Regions from separate parts of the Glaciecola sp. SC05 genome, predicted to be linked through region 1. Evidence: predicted binding sites of a transcription regulator. Region 1 holds the regulator's gene; the other holds the start of a gene.
The links. Region 1 encodes sigma-54, which starts transcription at its own class of promoters, with help from an activator protein. Its sites were predicted from a motif close to GTTGGCACGNNNNTNGNNT; they were not measured.

Region 1 (7,707 bases):
TATCAAAAATGCTCGACAGCAGTTTTACTCACACCTGCGAAATACTGCTCGCGTGTAAAGGCAAAGTCGTTGTTTCTGGCATGGGGAAATCTGGTCATATCGCCAATAAAATTGCAGCGACTTTAGCCAGCACCGGCACGCCCTCATTTTTTATGCACCCAGGCGAAGCTAACCATGGTGACTTTGGAATGCTGAGTAAAGACGATGTGCTGATCGCCATCTCAAACTCAGGCGAAACCGCAGAACTCATCGGTTTATTGCCCGCAGTGAAACGACTCAACATTCCAATCGTTGCAATTACCAACAAAGCCAACAGCAGCTTAACCAAATTTGCCACGCAAACACTGTTGCTACATGTTGATAAAGAAGCATGCTCCTTAGGACTGGCGCCTACAACAAGCACGACTGCAACATTAGTGCTTGGCGACGCTATTGCAATTGCCCTATTAGAGGCCAAAGGCTTCACTGCTGAAGATTTTGCTTTTTCACATCCTGGCGGTGCGCTCGGAAAAAGATTATTACTTACTGTTGCAGACGTTATGGTCACAGGCACCGACATTCCAATAGTTGACGTCGGCGCAAGCCTAAGCCAAGCGCTGCTCGAAATGTCGTCAAAAGGCCTAGGTCTTACCGCAATAACTCAACATGCAAAAGTCGTGGGTATCTATACCGATGGCGATTTAAGGCGCACGCTAGATAAGCAGATTGATGTGCACGCAACCGCTGTAAGCGATGTAATGACACCCAACGGTATCACGCTATCTGAGCGAGGACTCGCCATAGATGCGCTTAACTTAATGCAAGAAAAACGCATCAACTCTTTAATAGTCGTCGATCACAACGGCAATGCTGTCGGCGCACTCAATATGCACATGCTCTTAAAAGCAGGAGTTGTATGATGGACGCCATTCACACGCTCTATGGAGAAGTGCCCAAAACAATCTATGATGCCTGCAAACATTTGAAATTATTAGTACTTGATGTAGATGGCGTGTTGTCGGATGGTTTCATTTATTTAGGCAATGCTGGCGAGGAACTTAAAGCCTTTAATGTGAAGGATGGCTATGGTATCAAGGCGATATCCCAATGCGGCGTAGATGTGGCAGTGATCACCGGACGTAGCTCGAAAATTGTGGAAAGTCGCATGACCGCGCTCAATGCTAAATTTATTATCCAAGGCGAAGAAGATAAATATCAGGCCTTAAGAAACTTAATGGCTCAAGCCGGAATTACGCAATCGCAAGTCGCTAGTATCGGCGACGACATGCCAGACTTGGGCTTATTTAAACTCAGTCATATTAAAGTTGCCGTGAAAGACGCCCATCCCTTTGTCAAGCAACAGGCAAATTTCGTCACAACGCTCAATGGCGGACGTGGTGCAGTAAGGGAATTTTGCGACTTAGTGCTGCAGGCTAAAGGTGTACTTAATATAAGCCATGGAGCAAGCATTTGAATCGTATCGGTTATAGCATCGCTTTTATTTTTACCGTTGTGCTCATTCTATACTTGCCTATTTTGTTCGAAAAAGAAGAAGCCCCATCGGTTTCTACTGACGGTGCTGAGCTGATACCCAATTATTCAGCTATTAATTTGTCGAGTAAGCTTTATGATAAATCTGGAAAATTAAGTCACCGCGTCGCTGCCACTAGAATGGAGCACTTCGATCAATTAGGATTTGCGGTCTTCGACAATCCGGTCTATACCCTGTATTTAGACAACGGTGAACCATGGCAGATTACGGCTGATGAAGGTGTTTTATATAATAACAATCGAATTCAGTTGGAAAAAAACGTAAAAATTCTGAATTTACGGACCGATGAGTATGTCAAAGAAATTACCACCGAATATATTGAAATAAATTTACAGGATAAAACCCTCTCATCTGATCAACTTGTTAATATCAGCGGAGTCGATTACACCGTTAAAAGTATAGGTTTGTTTGGCGACCTTGCAACACAACAATATGAGTTAAAAGAACATGTGCAAACCCAATTTTATCCTCGCCCTTAGTGTAGCCTTAGCGTTTGGCTTAGCTGGGACTAGCAACGCGCAAGACAGCAGTCCTGTTGTGACGAGTGAGCCATTGCAATCAACAATTAGCAGCGACTTTAACCTTCCGGTCACGCTCGATTCAAAAAGCCAAGCCCTCGACGGTAAAAATAAAACCTCTATTTTTATGGAAAACGTGGTTATTCGACAAGGCAGCCTCGAATTAATGGCAGACAAAGTAGAAGTAAATGCGGTAAATGGTGCAGGTAAAGAAATTATCAGTGCCAGCGGTCAACCGGCGAGCTACAAACAGCGTAAAGACGATGGCAGCATGGTTGAGGCGCAGGCTAACGAAATTATTTATACGGTAGAGTCACGTACTATTTCACTCAATGGCAATGCACTTATTATGCAAAATGAAGTCAGGGTGACTGGCGATTTAATCGTGTTTGATATGACTAGAGAACAAATACTGGCATCTACTAACGATAATAGTAGCGAATCTGTTAGAACCGTGATTAGTCCTGGCGCTTTCTCTTCCGAGCAGGAGCTTAAGCCTACAGACAATCAGGATCAACCATGACGAGCACCCTTAGCGCAAAGCATTTAGCCAAATCCTATAAGTCTAGACAGGTCGTTCGCGATGTCAGTATTGAGGTGTCTACCGGTCAGATCGTAGGATTGCTTGGTCCCAATGGTGCCGGAAAAACCACTACTTTTTATATGATTGTGGGATTAGTGCCTTTGGACAAAGGCGAAATTCAAATCGACCAATTAGATATTACTTATCAGCCGATGCATGAGAGAGCAAGACACGGTATCGGATACCTACCGCAGGAAGCGTCTATCTTTCGTAAGCTCACCGTCCATGAGAATTTAATCGCCATATTGCAAACCAGAAAAGAGCTGAGCCGAGCACAGCAAGAGCAGAAGGCGGATGAGTTACTTGATGATTTTAGCATCAACCACATTCGAAATAATTTAGGCATGAGTTTATCGGGTGGAGAGCGCCGCAGAGTAGAGATTGCTAGAGCATTAGCGGCAAACCCCAAATTTATTTTACTCGATGAACCCTTTGCAGGTGTTGACCCAATTTCTGTTAGTGATATAAAGAAGATCATATATCAGCTTAAAGAACGCGGTATCGGTGTACTCATTACCGATCATAATGTAAAAGAAACACTAGATGTATGTGAATTAGCGTACATTGTAAGCCACGGTGAGTTAATTGCATCGGGTACCGCTGATGAAATATTAGCCAACCAGACTGTTCGCGATGTATATTTAGGTGAACAGTTTGCACTATAGAGTCGCATTATTCGTATACAAGACGAATTCGTAGCTAAAGGAAGTTAATGAAACCCTCGTTACAACTGAAGTTTAGTCAACAGCTGACCATGACACCGCAGTTACAGCAGGCTATTAAACTGTTGCAACTTTCTACGCTTGATCTACAACAAGAAATCCAAGAGGCGCTTGAGTCAAATCCGCTTTTAGAGCTTACTGATCATGAGTATCCTGAGAATGACAGCACCGACAAATCTGATCAAAACAACGCCAAAACCAACGATAACTCTGCGACTTCTAATAATTCTGATCGAGAAACTGGTTTATCTGGCACCGACAACATGGATACCCATGACGCTCTAGAAAAAGGCGATATTCCTGATGATCTTCCACTTGATAGCTCTTGGGAAGAATATTTGGGCTCCAGTTCAGCGCCCATTAAAATGATCGGAACCAATCCTGACGAAGACTATGTTTTTCAAGGTGAAACTAGTGACTCCATCCAAGACCATTTAATGTGGCAAATGGAATTAACGCATTTTTCTGAAACCGACCGGTCGATTGCCATTGCGATCATCGACTCCATTGACGAGTCGGGTTATTTGACGACCACCAGCGAAGATATTCTCGAAAGCCTAGATGACGAAGACGTTGATTTAGATGAAGTCGAGTGCGTACTCAAACGTGTGCAGATGTTCGACCCTGTTGGCTCTGGCGCCAGATCGGTGCAAGAATGCTTGCTGGTGCAGCTGCGCCAATTCGACGCAAACACGCCATGGTTAGAAGAAGCCAAAGAATTAATTCAAGAGCATGCCGATTTACTGGGTAGCAAGGACTATCGAACCTTGATGCGCAAGACCAAACTCAAGGAGGACCAGTTACGCGAGGTCATGCGCCTGTTAAAGACACTTAACCCGCGTCCAGGCAGCGCGGTATCAACCAAAGAAGCCGAATACATTATTCCAGATGTAAACGTCTACAAAAAGAATGGCCTTTGGACAGTTGAGCTCAATAACGATGCGCTGCCGGCGCTATCGGTTAATGAGACTTATGCTAGTTTAGGAAAAACTTCAAAAAATCCGAACGATTCTCAATATATCAAGTCACATTTACAAGAAGCGAAATGGTTTATAAAGAGCTTGGAGAGTCGCAACGAGACATTATTAAAAGTCTCTCACTGCATTGTTTCAAAACAGCGTGAATTTTTTGAAAAAGGGCCAGAGAAAATGACCCCCATGGTACTAAATGACGTGGCAGAGATGGTCGATATGCATGAGTCGACAATTTCTAGGGTCACCACGCAGAAATATATGCACACACCGCGCGGTATTTTTGAACTTAAGTACTTTTTCTCCAGCCATGTTGCGACCGAATCAGGTGAGAATTGTTCGTCTACGGCGATTCGAGCATTGATTAAAAAATTGGTGGCTGTTGAACCTGCACATAAACCATTGAGTGATAGCAAAATTGCGCAAGTGCTCGCCGAACAAGGTATTCAGGTTGCTCGTCGAACAATTGCAAAATATCGGGAATCGTTACATATTCCCCCCTCAAACCAACGAAAAAGTCTTATTTAGACGCAACAAGAGGACTTAGTATTATGCAAATTAACCTTACCGGCCATCATGTAGATATCACTGACTCATTGCGTAGTTACGTGGATACTAAATTCGAAAAATTAGAACGTCATTTTGACCACATCAATAATGTCCACGTGGTCTTAAACGTAGAAAAACTCAGCCAGAAAGCAGAAGCTAAACTTCATTTAAAAGGCGGCGAAGTATTCGCGAACTCTGAACATACCGACATGTATGCGGCAATAGATTCTCTTATCGACAAACTCGATCGGCAGGTAATTAAACACAAAGAAAAACTCAGAAGGCACTAGACGAAACTTACCTTATGATAATTTCTGATATTATTTCTCTCGACCGAACGCAATGTTCGGTCGATTGCCAAAGTAAAAAGCGTATTTTCGAAATGATCAGCGATATTGCGATAAAACAAAACCCACAGTTGGATCAAGACGAAGTATTAAGTGGCTTAATTAATCGCGAAAAAATGGGTAGCACTGGCATTGGCAATGGGATTGCTATTCCTCATGGCCGTATTAAAGGCATCAGCCAAATCATGGCGATCATCGTGACCACCGAGGAGCCCATAGAGTTTGATGCCATCGACAATAAACCAGTGGATATTTTCTTTGCCATATTAGTGCCTGCTGAAGAGGCCGAAACACACTTGAAAGCACTCGCTGGCATCGCCAGAAAGTTGAGTAATAAAGACATTGTAAAAGCCATACGCAATGCCCAAACTAAGAAAGAAATTATTTCAGCATTAGCTTAGCTGAATCTAAACTCGTAACTAGGAGCAAGCAGTGAAGCTTTTAATCATCAGCGGTCGTTCTGGCTCTGGAAAATCTATCGCTCTTCGCTCACTAGAAGACTTAGGTTATTACTGCGTCGACAATATCCCAGTCAATCTGTTACCCACTCTTACACACGCACTTGCCGACGAAAATGAGTTGGTCGCCGTCAGTATCGATGTGCGTAACATGCCAAAAGCTGAGCAAGAAATTTCAGAAATACTAGAATATCTGCCTGAGTTTTGGGATATCACGATTATCTTTTTAGACGCGAGCGACGATGTACTGATCAAACGCTACAGCGAAACAAGACGTTTACATCCACTATTTAAGCTATCGAACTCACTTACCGATGCGATTAACGCTGAGCGGGAAATACTGGTTCCAGTGGCCGAAAAAGCCGACCTAAATATCAATACAGACCAGCTATCAGTGCATGATCTCGCCGAGTTAATACGCGAAAGAGTATTAGGCAAAAAAAGCACCGATTTAGTCATTCTGTTTGAATCTTTTGGTTTTAAATATGGTATACCAAAAGACGCTGATTATGTATTTGACGTGCGCTTTTTGCCAAACCCACATTGGGACCCTGATTTAAGGCCTCTAAATGGTTTAGACGGCCCCGTGGAAGTGTTTTTAGCAGGTCAACCTTTGGTTATGAAGTTCATCTGGCAGGTACAAAACCTCATCACGACTTGGTTACCTCACTTAGAGCGCAATAACAGAAGTTATGTGACTATTGCGATTGGCTGCACTGGCGGTCAACACCGCAGCGTGTATGTTGCCCAAGCACTTTCAGAAACCTTCAAAGCTACCCATGGTGATGTGCAGGTTAAGCATCGCGAGCTAAAGAAAATTAAGGACGAAAAAGGTGAGTGATGTAAACAACATCACAAAACTTCTGACCATAACAAATAAACTTGGTTTGCACGCACGGGCCGCGACTAAGCTTGTGCAGCTAGCAAACAAGTTTGCCGCCGATATTCAACTCACCCAGGGCGACAACACCGCTCCGGCAAATAGCGTATTGGCATTGATGATGTTGGAAAGCGGTCAGGGTAAGACTGTGGAAGTCACTTGTAAGGGCCAAGATGCTCAGGCTGCCATGCAGGCTATCAGCGAGCTTATTGAAAATAAATTCGACGAGTCGGAATAAAGCACTAGCACATAAGCAAGCTTAATAATTTCTAGAAACTTCATAATAATCAAGTATTCATAAACGATGTTGGTGATATACTAGCGCTGCGACGAATGTAAAGCGTGTTTGTTATCTTGGCTTTTATCTTATCCATCCCGTGGAGTGCGCATGTCCGAAACAGCAGAGCTCAACAACACTCAAGCAAGGCTAAATTCTATTGGCCGCTCGCTTAATGCGGGTGCTTTTGTGCGTGTTCGCAAACTGCTGCTAGACTTACCCGCTTCTGACGTTGCGCTGTTATTAGAATCCTCACCCACTAAAACACGTGATGAACTATGGGGCTTACTCGACGCCGACTTTCACGGTGATGTGCTCGAAGAGCTATCTGAAGATGTGCGCAATGGCATCATCACCAAAATGGTTCCCGCCACCGTGGTCGATGCCCTTGAGGAGATGGACACCGATGATTTGGCCGAGACGCTCAGCAGTCTGCCAGATGATGTTCTGCAGAGCATTCTCAAGTCGATGGATACCCAAGACCGGATAAGAGCAGAAAAAGCCCTATCTTACGGTGAGGAAACCGCCGGTTTCATTATGAATACCGATACCATTACACTGCGCCCAGACGTAAGTGTAGATGTGGTATTGCGATATTTACGCCTAAAAACTGAATTACCTGAAAATACCGACACGTTATATGTGGTTAACCGCCAAGATGTATTAATTGGCACTGTTTCTTTAGCCAGTTTGTTAATTGCCAGCCCTGATATCTCAGTGGCAGAGATAATGGATGATGAGCCAGAGGCGATAAGTGCTAATACCTCAGACGCCGAGGTCGCCAGCATGTTTGAGCGCTACAACTGGCTATCTGCGCCAGTTGTAGATGAAGACCATAAACTTGTTGGTCGTATCACTATTGATGACGTGG
Region 2 (7,707 bases), on a different contig from region 1:
CCCTAGCAACTTCGACTCACCAATTTCACTCGCAATGATGCAGCCTCTCGAATGTTCCAAGGCAGCTTTCCAGTATGGGCTGTTTAAATTCCTGGCATTGAAACTAGTGCGGCTCCCTAAGTAGGTAAGCTTGTCTTCAACCATACCATCAAACCACCAAATGGCATTCACCCACTTATCTTCACCGCGCTCTTGGATCAAAAGCGGTACCCTACGATTGATATCGCCACCAAAGGCTGGATAAGCGTCAAAGTTACCGGGCTGCTGAAATAAACGTGCGAAGCCACCGAACAGATCCGGTTTATCTTGAATAGTGCTGTTGTTATACCCTACATATCCGCACATAAACCTGCCAGACTCTAAAACCAAATATATTTATGCTGATAACCTCGCGACGATTTGCTCCAAATATTCGCGAGCACATCCAAAGTTTATTCTAAAACATTCTGGCGCACCAAAATCTTTACCTTGCGATGGCCCTACCCCACGCTCTTCGCACCAACGCTGTGTATCTTCTAGCTGTAGAGCGCTAGCATCAACCCATAGTAAAAACGTAGCCTGTGGGGCTTCACATGTTAAGCCCTCAATACGATTAATTGCTCGCACTAAATAATCTCGGTTGTCGCGTAAATAGCGCAATTGCGCTTGATACCATTCGTCGCATTTAGTGAAAGCGGTAGCGGTTGCTTCAAGGCCCATTACGTTTACCCAAGGTACTATGCCAGCCCCTGCTGCAACAAAACTTGAACGCACTTTAGCACTAGGAATAATTGCAAACGAAGTACCTAAACCTGCAACGTTGAAAGTTTTACTGGCGGCCATCAAGGTCACTGAATTATCTTTTAAGCTAGGGTGTTTACCCGCGGGAATATGACGTAAATCATCTAAAATCAAATCGCAGTGGATCTCATCACTGCAAACCATGACATTATGGCGCTGACAAATCTCGGCGATAGTATCAAGCTCTTCAAAGGTCATCACGCTGCCGGCCGGGTTCATCGGGTTACACATTATAAACAAGGTAGTGCTTGGCTTAGCTGCCTGTTGCTCAAACGCTTCAAGGTCGAGCGTCCAGCGGCCTTCTTTTAGCATTGTCGGAACAGCTAACTGCTTGCGATGATTAATACCCGGTGCGGCCAGAAGCGGCGGATAGTTTGGGGTCTGTACAATGACGCCGTCACCTATATTCGAAAACGCCAAAGTCGCCATATTAAAGGCCGGCACGACGCCCGGTGTCCATACAATCCAGCTCGGGTGAATATCCCACTGATACTGGCGCTTGCACCAATGCACAATGGCATCCAGAGCCGGTTGATGATGCTTGGGCAATGTATACCCTAATAGACCATGTTCTGCGCGCTGTTTGAGCGCGTCAAGTATAGGTTCGGCACATCTAAATTCAGTGTCGGCAATCCAGCAAGGCAACACGTCAGTATCTTTATATTTTTCCCACTTGTAAGCAAAGCTGGAAGAGCGGTCTGGTTTTTGGTCAAAATTCATAGCAATCCATGATAATCAATAAAATAAGATACTTAGGCTAAACACTAAAGGCAATTGGCTCCTAAAACGCCTTACTCGAGTGTAAATGCCGCGCGGGTGACAAATATGGTAACACTTTGAACTGAGAGTTTAAGCTGTTCCACATGATTTTCTGAACGTCATGCCAAAAATAGTCCGGTAAAACATGTCTACACTTAGCCTAAATTGGTTTAAAATGAACGTTGGATGGTTTCTTACCCAACTCTGGGTTCAATAGTAAGCAGGTGCACTATTTCTTCATCAGTTTTAATTACAGGCTATGCTAGCGGGCTCGGCAAAGAGTTAGCTAAGCAATATCTGGCAAAAGGCTTTAGCCTCTTATTAATCGATATTAGAGCTGACGTGGAATTTCAGCAAGCCTTGCAGAATGAGGCAAGCATGCAGCAAAAAGTGAGCTTTTTGCATGCCGACATTTGTGAACCTTCCACACTCAAGCAGCAACTCGATTTTGCAGTGCGCAAATTCGGCCAAATTGATGTTTGTATTCACTGCGCCGGTATTTTGGTATCAAAACCCTTCATGCATATATCAAACGACGAATTCCAGCACGTTATTGATGTCAACGTGATCGGCACTCGTAACCTTGTTGCGGCGGTCATTCCGCACCTAGACAATGGTGCACAATTGGCCTTAGTCGCTTCCATGGCCGGTTTTAGCGGCGTTTATGGGTACTCTGCCTATGGTGCATCTAAATACGCAGTTATTGGATTAGGTAAGGCCCTGCAGTTTGAATTAAAACCCTTAGGCATCGACGTTAGCTTAATCTGTCCGCCAACAATAGATACGCCGATGGTGCAGACTGAAGCTAAGACTATTCACCCCGCCACAAGAGCATTGAAGAATATGGCTGGCACCTTAGACCCGAGTGATGCTTGCAGACAAATCATTCAAGGCCTCGAGAAGCGAAAATCACTTATCATTCCGGGTAAACAAGCAAAAATGGTGTACTACTCACAACGGTTCTTACCGTCGTCGCTGATTCATAAAATAAGTGAATATTTAGTATCCAAAAGCAGCTAGGTTGGAAAGGGTCTGAGACTTTCAACTGCCTTTTAATTTTGTGAACTGCGAACATAAAAAAACGCCTGCTTTTACAAGCCGGCGTTTTGCAGATATCAGCTAATTAAGCTAGAGGCACTAGCTTTCTTTCGACTTAGTGCGAGAATCACGCTTACGTTCGTTTTCAGATAACAACTTTTTACGCAATCTTACGCTCACTGGCGTGACTTCAACGAGTTCATCGTTATCAATAAATTCAAGCGCTTGCTCAAGAGACATTCTCACAGGTGGCACTAGAGTTTGTGCTTCATCAGTTCCAGAGGCACGTACGTTAGTTAACTGCTTACCTTTTAGTGCATTTACAGTAAGGTCATTTTCACGACTATGAATGCCGATGATCATTCCTTCGTAAACCTCAACACCGTGACCTATAAACAAACGACCGCGCTCTTGTAAGTTAAACAATGCGTTAGTCAATGCTTTGCCCGGTGCATTTGCAATCAATACGCCGTTCTTACGTTGACCAATATTGCCACCCTTATGCGGACCATAATGATCAAATGTATGATATAGCAAGCCTGAGCCCGAAGTCATTGTCATAAAATCAGTTTGGAAACCAATTAAACCCCGGCTTGGGATGGTAAAGTCCATACGAATACGACCAAGTCCATCAGGAGACATATTAGTCAGTTCCGCTTTACGCAAACCTAACTGCTCCATTAGCGAGCCTTGATGTTGGTCTTCGCAATCGATAGTGAGCGTTTCAAACGGTTCCATTAACTTGCCGTCTTCTTCTTTTAAAATAACTTCTGGACGTGATACTGCTAATTCGTAACCTTCACGACGCATATTTTCAATCAATATGCCCAAATGTAATTCACCACGACCCGATACGCGGAACTTGTCAGGGTTGTCAGTTTCTTCAACACGCAACGCAACGTTATGAATAAGTTCATTTTGCAGTCTTTCTAAAATGTTGCGAGAGGTTACGAACTTACCTTCTTTACCTGAAAACGGTGAGGTATTGACTTGGAATGTCATAGTTACGGTTGGCTCATCTACCGATAATGGAGGCAGAGCTTCGACTAAATTTGGATCGCATACCGTGTCTGAAATTTTCAATTCACCTAAACCGGTGATGGCTACTATATCGCCCGCTGAACCTTCATCCACGTCGTCGCGATCTAGGCCAAGATAACCCAATACTTTACTGACCTTACCGTTACGAGTGCCGCCTTTAGCCATCGCAACGGTTACTTGCTGGTTGACTCTTACTTTACCGCGTTTAATACGACCTACGCCAATAACACCCACATAGCTGTTGTAGTCGAGCTGTGAAATTTGCATTTGAAAGCCGCCCTCTGAGTCTGCATCAGGTGGAGCTACTTGTTTTACAATAGTTTCAAACAATGGCGTCATGTCGCTGCTTGGGACGTCAACATCCAGCGATGCCCAGCCGTTCAATGCCGATGCATAAACGACTTGGAAATCTAACTGATCGTCGGTCGCGCCTAAGTTATCAAACAAATCAAATACTTGATCCATAACCCAATCCGGACGCGCGCCAGGCTTGTCAATTTTATTTATTACGACAATTGGTTTTAGACCTTGAGCAAATGCCTTTTGCGTCACAAAACGGGTTTGCGGCATGGGGCCTTCTTGGGCATCAACCAATAGCAATACCGAGTCGGCCATTGACATAACGCGCTCTACTTCGCCGCCAAAATCGGCATGCCCTGGAGTATCTACGATGTTAATGCGGTAGCCGTTCCAGTTAATCGCCGTATTTTTTGCCAAAATGGTAATACCGCGTTCTTTTTCAATATCGTTAGAATCCATCACGCGTTCTTGCGCGTCACCACGATTGGTAAGGGTACCAGACTGCTGAAGCAGCTTATCAACCAAGGTTGTTTTTCCGTGGTCAACGTGGGCGATTATGGCGATATTTCTTAATTGTGCGATAGGGGCAGACATGAATTTACTCTCAAAACAAAAAACGCATCTGTTAACCTCGCTGACATTCAGCAGACTCAGATGCGAAACAATTGGCGGCGGATTGTACAGCTTAATACCGAGCGGCGCTATTTTATTTGCCAAAAAACTCCTTTTTTTTAAGATTTTTGCAAAATATCGCCATGCATTAACAACATGGTAACCTAATCAAGATGTCCAAAGATTTTCAGAAAAAAGTATCTCATATAAAATAATGCACCATAATGATCTAAAGATGCAGACCGCTTGCACCATAACAGTGCTTAATGTGAAGGTGCCGAGTAAGTTTCCTTTTTATTTAATAAATATTTCATACACTTACAATTTAATAGTAGATGGCATGAATATGGCTTATAGTTGGGCAAGGTGCGCCTTAAGATCCGTTTCGCCCAACATGCTTTGAAGATGGAAGCGCTACACCAAGGATCTGCGTATTCACTGACGGAACACCTAATTCAATAGGATCTGCACAACATACTTTTTGGAGGACAATATGTCAATTGAGTCGGCATTAGAACTAATTAAAGAAAGCGAAGCGAAATTCATCGACTTGCGCTTTACCGATACAAAAGGAAAGGAACAACACGTTTCTATTCCTGCGCACCAAGTCAACGATGGGTTTTTTGAAGACGGCAAAATGTTCGATGGTTCATCGATTGCCGGATGGAAAGGTATTAACGAGTCTGACATGGTACTGATGCCTGACCCCTCAACCGCGGTATTAGACCCGTTTGCGGAAGAAACGCAAATCAACATTCGTTGCGATATTTTAGAGCCAACAACCATGCAAGGCTACTCTCGTGACCCGCGCTCAGTTGCCGCTCGCGCTGAAGAATATCTTAAATCTACCGGCATCGGTGATACGGTGTTGTTTGGCCCAGAGCCAGAGTTTTTTATGTTTGACGACGTTAGGTTCCATACTGACATGGCTGGTTCGTTCTATGCGATCGATGCTGAAGAAGCAAAATGGAACTCAGGTGCAGAATACGACGGCGGTAACATGGGTCATCGCCCTGGCGTTAAAGGTGGATATTTCCCAGTTCCTCCAGTCGATTCAGCACACGATATTCGCGCAGCTATGTGTATGGTTATGGAAGAGATGGGTTTGACCGTTGAAGCGCATCACCACGAAGTAGCAACCGCTGGTCAAAACGAAATCGCTTGTTTGTTCAATACGATGGTCAAAAAAGCCGATGAAATTCAAATCTATAAGTATGTTGTGCATAACGTCGCGCATGCCTATGGAAAAACTGCAACCTTCATGCCCAAGCCACTTGTGGGCGACAACGGTTCTGGTATGCATTGTCACCAGTCTATTAGTAAAGACGGCAAAAATATTTTTGCGGGCGACAAGTATGCAGGCATGTCTGAAGAGGCATTGTTTTATATTGGCGGCATCATCAAACATGCTCATGCAATCAATGCATTCGCAAACGCATCAACAAACAGCTACAAACGTTTAGTGCCAGGATATGAGGCTCCGGTAATGTTGGCATACTCTGCCCGTAACCGCAGCGCATCAATTCGCATTCCATACGTTACTAGCGATAGAGCACGCCGCATCGAAGTTAGATTCCCTGACCCTACTGCTAACCCTTATCTTGCATTCACAGCAATGTTAATGGCTGGCATCGACGGTATAAAGAACAAGATCCATCCCGGTGAATCTATGGATAAAGACTTATACGATTTACCCCCAGAAGAAGCGGCTGGTATTCCTAAAGTTGCAAGCTCCTTAGAGCAAGCTCTTTCTGCGCTGAATGAAGACCGCGCTTTCCTTACCGTTGGTGGCGTAATGACCGACGAGATGATTGATGCCTACATCGCGCTTAAATCGGAAGAAGCTGAAAGAATTAACATGACTACTCATCCACTTGAGTTCGACATGTATTACAGCTGCTAAGCTTGCCGTTATAGGTAAAAGTGAAGCAAACTATCGAAAGCCTGCCTACGCAGGCTTTTTTTTAAGCAAAAATCCAGTAAACTGCCGATAACCACATTAGCGGTGGAAAATTTGGAGAAGTATCATGCGCAGTCTTTTATTGTTAATGTTGTTATTTGTCGCCTTAAGTGTAATTGCTCAAGGTAAGATCTATCAGATTGTGAATGAAGACGGCAGTATCAGCTTTTCAGATACCCCCTCGCCAGGCGCCCAAGAAATTGAGTTAAGTTCTAACATGACCACCATGCAATCAGCACCCATTGTTGCACAAACGCCAGCGCCACAAGTTCGCCCTAGCGTTAACTATACGCTTTCCATACTGAGTCCAGCACCTGAAGCAACTATTCGCGATAACGACGGAAGAGTCAGGATCAGCGCTCAAATCCAACCAAAAACCACAGGGAAATATCTATTAAATTTTGCTGGGCAACAACACACCTCTACTTCTGGGGTATTTATGCTGGAAGGCATCGATCGTGGCGCCCATACCTACAGCATGTCATTTAGCACCAATAGGGGCAAGGTTATTGCATCTACTGATGAAAGGACAGTGTATTTGCATCAGGCATCTGTATTGATTCGAAACTCTAACAACTAAATATTATATATATCAGGTAGTTAGAGTTTCAGCACAGCGCTATTGCGCAAGTTAGTCGATTCAGTCACAATGCCACATAATGATGCTTTGCACTAAACTAGTGCGTCAGGCGTAGGCAATGTCACCTAAAAACATTACAATAGATTTACACAAGCTTATTCATGCAATGAAGACTGCCGTTATTGTGGTAGATGCAGATCTGTATGTGTGCTACATCAATGAAGCGGGTTTAAACCTATTAGAAAGCGGCATTACTCAAATCAAAGAGCGACCATTAGACGATTTTTTTGTAGCTGAAAGTTTTAATCGTGAGCGCTATACCGTTGCTTTTACTCATAGCGAAGAATTTAGCGAGTCAGAGCTACAGCTATGTTTTAAAGACGGCCGCAGCATGATGGTCGACCTACAGGCAAGCTTACTAGACCCTCAGAGCAACGAACATTTATTAATTGAAATATTGCCCATTGACAAACAGCGTAAAATTTCACAAGAAACCCAGCAATATGCCCAACAGATGGCGGCTAGAGAGCTCATTCGCGGGCTTGCCCATGAGATCAAAAACCCGCTTGGCGGCATTCGAGGTGCAGCGCAGCTTCTGAGTAAAGAACTTACCAATCCTGCTCACAACGAATTCACC

Region 2: glnA (glutamate--ammonia ligase) is a predicted target of sigma-54. The motif match lies at 4,865-4,883, and genes of this name have one in related genera.

What each region holds. Positions count from the first base shown of each region.
Region 1 is NZ_JBGIYY010000012.1:42,390-50,096, reverse strand. It holds gene AB9H30_RS12030 (KpsF/GutQ family sugar-phosphate isomerase) at 1-899, shown strand, start outside; gene kdsC (3-deoxy-manno-octulosonate-8-phosphatase KdsC) at 899-1,453, shown strand; gene lptC (LPS export ABC transporter periplasmic protein LptC) at 1,450-2,010, shown strand; gene lptA (lipopolysaccharide transport periplasmic protein LptA) at 1,979-2,572, shown strand; gene lptB (LPS export ABC transporter ATP-binding protein) at 2,569-3,297, shown strand; gene AB9H30_RS12005 (RNA polymerase factor sigma-54) at 3,345-4,853, shown strand; gene hpf (ribosome hibernation promoting factor) at 4,877-5,164, shown strand; gene ptsN (PTS IIA-like nitrogen regulatory protein PtsN) at 5,179-5,622, shown strand; gene rapZ (RNase adapter RapZ) at 5,654-6,520, shown strand; gene AB9H30_RS11985 (HPr family phosphocarrier protein) at 6,513-6,797, shown strand; gene mgtE (magnesium transporter) at 6,948-7,707, shown strand, end outside.
Region 2 is NZ_JBGIYY010000018.1:27,463-35,169, reverse strand. It holds gene AB9H30_RS15525 (SOS response-associated peptidase family protein) at 1-345, opposite strand, end outside; gene AB9H30_RS15520 (MalY/PatB family protein) at 376-1,500, opposite strand; gene AB9H30_RS15515 (SDR family NAD(P)-dependent oxidoreductase) at 1,726-2,559, shown strand; gene typA (translational GTPase TypA) at 2,677-4,512, opposite strand; gene glnA (glutamate--ammonia ligase) at 5,024-6,433, shown strand; gene AB9H30_RS15500 (DUF4124 domain-containing protein) at 6,558-7,070, shown strand; gene glnL (nitrogen regulation protein NR(II)) at 7,189-7,707, shown strand, end outside.